DNA from 2 places in the Sporosarcina sp. AD_1 genome. Region 1 is predicted to be linked to the other one. Evidence: a T-box and tRNA genes for the amino acid it is inferred to sense, from the RefSeq annotation. Region 1 holds a T-box; the other holds one or more tRNA genes.
What was found. The T-box of region 1 lies ahead of argS (arginine--tRNA ligase). A T-box ahead of a tRNA ligase gene usually reads a tRNA of that ligase, here a tRNA-Arg.

Region 1 (3,121 bases):
CACCCACATCCACGTCGGCCAGCGTTCGAAAGATTGTAGCAATACATCTTGCGCGGATTCGTTCTCTTCAAACCCTTTGACATAGCGGTTCACGGACGCAGCAGCCGGCCAATCCCCTTCCACTGCCACAATTGTGAACCCTTTTTCTTGAATGAGTCGTTTAGAAAGCTCGGCACGGATCTTGTAAAATTCATGTGTCCCGTGGGATGCCTCGCCGATCATCACCACTTCAGCATGTCCCGCCGCTTCCACGAGAGCATCCAGCGCCTCCTCATCCAGCGGCATCGCATACCGCTCGATCGCCTCTCTCAATTTCTTCGCCATGACCATCTCTCCTCTCTTCCATAGCATACCCAAGCGGCTTGCGGGGAAACGGTCAGGTTTTAATCGTCATTTAAAATGGGGTTTATGATTGAGTCAATTGGTTCTGTCACCCGGCTGGGACGGTCAACTCAGCGGGTAAGTTCGCCTGGATACCGAACCGCTCGTATATTTCTGGAACAGCTCGTATCTCGTTTCCAACCTCTCGTATAATCCTGCAAGAGCTCGTATGCCCTCTCCAACCGCTCGTATAATTCTGCAACAGCTCGTATCTTGTTCCTAACCTTTCGTATTTCCCTCCAAACCACTCGTATCATACCCGAGCAAACTATCAATTCAATTTCTTAGTTGGTCAAAGGCATTCTGCGCGCCACGGGGCAGGCGCGGACATGTTAATTCTCGCGGCAAGTCCAAACGGTCCAGTCTCTCGTGTCCTCCTCTATCACCGCCTGGAAACCGAACCGCTCGTATATTTCTAGAACAGCTCGTATCGCGTCTCCAACCACTCGTATAATCCTGCAAGAGCTCGTATGTCCCCTCCAACCGCTCGTATAATTCTGCAACAGCTCGTATCTTATTTCTAACCTCTCGTATTTCCCTCTGAACCGCTCGTATCATCCCCGAGCAAACTATCAATTTAATTTCTAAGTTGGTCAAAGGCATTCTGCGCGCCATGGGGCAGGCGAGGACATGTTAATTCTCGCGGCAAGTCCAAATGTTCCAGTCTCTCGTGTCCTCCTCTATCACCGCCTGGAAACCGAACCGCTCGTATATTTCTAGAACAGCTCGTATCTCGTCTCCAACCGCTCGTATAATCCTGCAAGAGCTCGTATGCCCTCTCCAACCGCTCGTATAATTCTGCAACAGCTCGTATCGCGTATCTAACCGCTCGTATTTCCCTCTGAACCGCTCGTATCATACCCGAGCAAACTATCAATTTAATTTCTAAGTTGGTCAAAGGCATTCTGCGCGCCATGGAGCATGGCTAGGACATGTTAATTCTCGCGGATTTCAAGCGGTTCAACTTCTCGTATCCTCTATCATCGGCTGAAAACCAAACCTCTCGTATATTTCTACGACAGCTCGTATTTGCCCATTGACACGCATCCCACCGATTTGCTACATTGATATACAATATCGATGACGAAGAGAGTAATGCTCCTTTTCTTTCAAAGCGAGCCGGGGATGGTGGAAGCCTGGTGGAAGATGGTTCATGAAGCGCACTTCGTAGATGCTTTTCTGAAGGAAGTAGGAAAAGCCGGTGTCTCGCCGTTAGGAGAAAGGTGGCCCGACGGATCGGGCAATTTGAGTGGTACCGCGGAACGAGCTTCCGTCTCATTGATTGAGACGGGGGCTTTTTTATTTTCTAAAAAAAGGGGTTAATTGTATGAAACAAGTTGTGATAGAGGCGTTGCAAACGGCGAGTCCTGTGCCACTCGAACCGCAAATGGTGGAGCGGCCGCTTCATTCGCAAATGGGCGACTATGCGCTGCCATGTTTTTCGATGGCGAAGACGTTGCGGAAAGCGCCTAAGCTGATTGCAGAGGAGATTGCGGCGGCGGTTTCGCATCCTGCGATCGAAAAGGCGGAAGCTGTGAATGGCTATGTCAATCTGTTCCTTCAGCGGGATGCTGCTGCGGAGCCTGTTCTCCGCTCTATTTTGGCTGAGGGTCCGGCTTACGGGTCGTCAACGATTGGTGCAGATGGTGTTGTGACGATCGATATGTCCTCCCCGAATATTGCGAAGCCCTTCTCCATGGGCCATCTGCGCTCCACGGTCATCGGCAACTCGATCGCTTTATTGCTGGAGAAGTCGGGGTACCAACCGGTCAAGATTAATTACATCGGCGACTGGGGCACCCAGTTCGGCAAACTGCTGACAGCCTATCGCAAATGGGGCAGTCAGGAAGAAGTTGAACAGGCACCGATCAAGACACTGCTTCAGCTGTACATCCGCTTCCATGAAGAAGCCGAGTCAGATCCATCCTTAAATGACGAAGGAAGAGCCGCCTTTAAAGCGTTGGAGGATGGCGAGCCGGATGCCCTGGCCCTTTGGAAATGGTTCAAGGAGGAGTCGCTGAACGAATTCCAGCGCATTTATGATTTACTTGGCGTTACCTTCGATTCTTATAATGGCGAAGCCTACTACAATGATAAGATGGAGCCGGTTGTAGAATGGCTGGATTCGAAAGGATTGCTCACGGAATCAGATGGTGCGCTTGTTGTTGACCTCGGCGAGGAGATGCCGCCGTGTTTAATTAAGAAATCGGACGGCGCGACGCTATACGCAACGCGCGATTTGGCAGCGGCGCTCGATCGGAAATCGACTTATGGTTTTGAGCAATCCATTTACGTTGTCGGGAATGAACAAAGTCTTCACTTTCAACAGATAAAAAAAGTGCTCGGACAATTGGGCTGCGATTGGGCAGAAGACATTACACATGTTCCGTTCGGCATGATTTTAAAAGACGGAAAAAAGATGTCGACCCGGAAAGGGAAGCTAGTTTTGCTGGAGGAAGTGCTGAAGGAAGCCATTGAGCTCGCCAAGCGAAACATTGAAGCGAAGAATCCTTCCTTGGAAAATAAAGAAGAAGTGGCTAAAGCCGTTGGTGTTGGAGCCATCCTATTCAGCGACTTGAAGCAGCATCGGAAACATGATATTGAATTCGATCTGGAAAAAATGCTGCAAACCGAAGGCGAAACGGGCCCCTATCTCCAATATAGCTGTGCCCGGGCTCATGCTGTCCTGCGGAAGGCAGACGGGCGCGGAGAAGAGGGAATCTCTTCTGTAAATGATTAT
Region 2 (3,121 bases), on a different contig from region 1:
TCCTCATGCAAAAAAGGTATAGACACATCATCTATAATACGTCCAACTTTTCCGTCAGGAAGAGCTCCTTCCAGTCCATATCCAACTGTTAATTCAAAATGCCGGTCGCCACTCGAATTTGGAACAGTCGTGACAACAAGCAAAGCCCCATTATCTTGCCCTTTCTTACCTAAGCCATATTGACGAAGAGCCTCTACTGCAAACTCATCAACTGGTTCATCGCCAATACTCGGCAAAGTCAAAACTGCTAGTTCAGCTGTCGTTGCATCATTCAACTGTTTCCCTAACCGATTCAACTCCGCCTTTTCTTCTTCTGATAAGATATTCGCATGGTCTTGCACATACTCATCATATTTGTTCCAAGGAGGGACATCCGCTGCCAATGCCCGTCCCGGCAGGATGGCCGCTATGAAGATGAGGGCCATCAGGATGAAGCGGGATGCGGTGCGCATCAGTCTTTGCCATCCTCGAAGTCAACTTTAGGCGCTTCAGTTGCAGCTGGGTCTGCTTTGAAATATTCTTTTTCATCGAATCCGAAAATGGAAGCGACGAGTTTACCCGGGAAGCGCTTCGTTTGTCGGTTGTAGTTTGCCACCACGTCATTGTAGTCTTTTCGTGCGACGCCGATTCGGTTTTCAGTGCCGGCTAGTTCATCCATGAGCTGGATGAATTGTCGGTCTGCCTTTAAGTCTGGATAGTTTTCAACTACGACGAGCAGTCGGCCAAGAGCACTTGTAAGCTCAGCGTCAGCTGCAGCTTGTTCTTCGGGTCCTGTGGCTCCAGCCAAACGGGAGCGGGCATCCGCGATTTCGGTCATGACTGCTTTTTCATGGCTCGCGTACCCTTTCACTGTGTTGACCAAGTTTGGAATCAAATCCAGCCGCCGCTGTAATTGATTTTCTACTTGGGCATACGATTGATCCACATCTTCTTCTAAATTAACGAACTTATTGTAACTCGGAACAAGTATAATACCGAGTATGACGATGATGCCCACGATGACTGCGATCGGTCCTAAAATCTTTTTCATTGAACTCCACTCCTCTTTCATCAATACGTTTCTTGTACCCGATTGCCGGTTGCTCTGAAACGTTGGTTGTCTAATTCTACTGGCTGGCTTGTTAAAAAGTTTCACCTTTTTTGCAGCATACGCTATTCCGGATTGGATTAGACGCAAAACGGCTACCCTCCGGAATAGAGGATAGCCGCCGATTCTAACTTATTTCGAAAGATCTTTCATGTCGCTTCTCGTGATGATGTGGTCAATGAGACCATACTCTTTCGCACGCTCTGCAGTCATGAAGTTGTCGCGGTCTGTGTCTTTCGCGATGACTTCGACCGGCTGGCCTGTGCGCTCGGATAGGATCGTGTTCAATTTTTCGCGAAGGAAGAGAATACGTTTTGCTGCAATTTCAATTTCCGTCGCTTGCCCTTGAGCACCGCCGAGTGGCTGGTGAATCATGACTTCTGCGTTAGGAAGCGCATAACGCTTGCCTTTTGTTCCAGCAGTCAAGAGGAATGAACCCATAGAAGCTGCCATCCCGATACAGATGGTTTGGATGTCCGGCTTGATGAACTGCATCGTATCGTAGATCGCCATACCGGCTGTGATGCTGCCGCCCGGGCTGTTAATGTAGATGGAGACATCTTTTTCTGGATCTTCTGCTTCCAAGAATAATAGTTGTGCTACAATGGAGTTTGCGACGTTGTCGTCGATCGCGCTTCCCAGCATGATGATCCGGTCTTTCAAAAGACGGGAGTAAATGTCGTATGCGCGTTCTCCGCGGTTCGTTTGCTCAATAACTGTAGGTATTAAATTCATTCCATTTCCTCCTTTAAGGTGGATGTTACTATCGGTCTGTTGAAAGTGTATTTCAACTGTACCCTTATCATACCTATTATAGTCAACAATGGTCAAATATAATGCATTTTAAAAAACCTATTGCATTCATTCCACTTCTTTTGTATAATGAAACTTGTCCGTTACAGATATGGACACTATATATGCCCTCGTGGTGCAATGGATAGCACGCAAGATTCCGGTTCTTGAAATGTGGGTTCGACTCCTGCCGAGGGCGTCCTCAAATACTTTATTCAGATTTGATCTGGATAAGGTATTTTTTTATTTTCAACGAAACGAACCGTTCCTTTTTAAAGAAACGGCGTTCATCTTCTAGAATGAGTGCTGGACTGCAATTGCGGTTCCAGCACTTTTATTTTATTAGTTCTCTTTTTCCACTAACGCAGAAAGCGTATCAATCGCTTTATCTTCGTCCACGCCATCCGCCATCAACGTGATAGACGTTCCTCTTGCTACTGCCAGGCTCATGATGCCCATGATGCTTTTGGCGTTCACTTGACGCTCGTCCTTCTTTAAAAAGACGTCCGCCGAGAAGCGGTTGGCTTCTTGGACGAATAAGGCTGCCTGTCTAGCCTGCAACCCGGTTTTCATTTTCACTTCGACTGTTTTTTCCACCATAACACTTGGCTCCTCTCCACTCACTGATTTCATCTATTACTCAATGCCGCCACCCCGAAGCTTATCTGCAATCTCTTCGATTTTGCGCAGCCGATGATTCACTCCTGATTTGCTGACGGGTCCGCCTGAGACCATTTCCCCTAATTCCTTAAGGGTGATGTCTTGGTATTCGACGCGCAGCCGCGCGATCTCCTGAAGGCGATCCGGCAGTTGATCGATTCCGATTGTACTTTCAATGAACTTGATATTCTCCACTTGCCGCTGCGCCGCCCCGATCGTTTTATTCAGGTTGGCCGTTTCGCAATTGACGAGTCGATTCACGCTATTTCGCATATCCCTGAGGATCCGCACATCTTCAAACTTCATCAAGGAAACATGGGCTCCGATCAGGCTGAGGAAATCCGAAATCTTTTCCGCTTCCTTCAAATAAGCGATATAGCCTTTTTTCCGCTCAATTGATTTGGCATTTAGATAAAAACTGTTCATCAAATCCACCAGCGCCTCGCTATGCTCCTTATAGAAAGAGAACATCTCCAAATGATAGGAAGATGTTTCAGGATTGTTCACTGACCCGCCGGCCAGAAAAGCACCTCTTAAATACGCTCGTTTACAACAGTCATTTTCGACTAAAGGTGCCGCAAT

Region 2: it has a tRNA-Arg gene. The T-box ahead of argS (arginine--tRNA ligase) is inferred to sense a tRNA for this amino acid. The anticodon was not compared.

What each region holds. Positions count from the first base shown of each region.
Region 1 covers NZ_JBPVIR010000004.1:412,623-415,743, forward strand. Annotated here, with positions in the region: gene ACSW3C_RS10530 (erythromycin esterase family protein) at 1-324, opposite strand, end outside; gene ACSW3C_RS10535 (hypothetical protein) at 453-629, opposite strand; gene ACSW3C_RS10540 (hypothetical protein) at 658-939, opposite strand; gene ACSW3C_RS10545 (hypothetical protein) at 959-1,240, opposite strand; T-box leader at 1,453-1,662, shown strand; gene argS (arginine--tRNA ligase) at 1,709-3,121, shown strand, end outside.
Region 2 covers NZ_JBPVIR010000009.1:70,267-73,387, reverse strand. Annotated here, with positions in the region: gene ACSW3C_RS16735 (TPM domain-containing protein) at 1-452, opposite strand, end outside; gene ACSW3C_RS16730 (LemA family protein) at 452-1,030, opposite strand; gene clpP (ATP-dependent Clp endopeptidase proteolytic subunit ClpP) at 1,220-1,822, opposite strand; tRNA gene ACSW3C_RS16720 (tRNA-Arg) at 2,007-2,078, shown strand; gene ACSW3C_RS16715 (HPr family phosphocarrier protein) at 2,222-2,479, opposite strand; gene whiA (DNA-binding protein WhiA) at 2,516-3,121, opposite strand, start outside.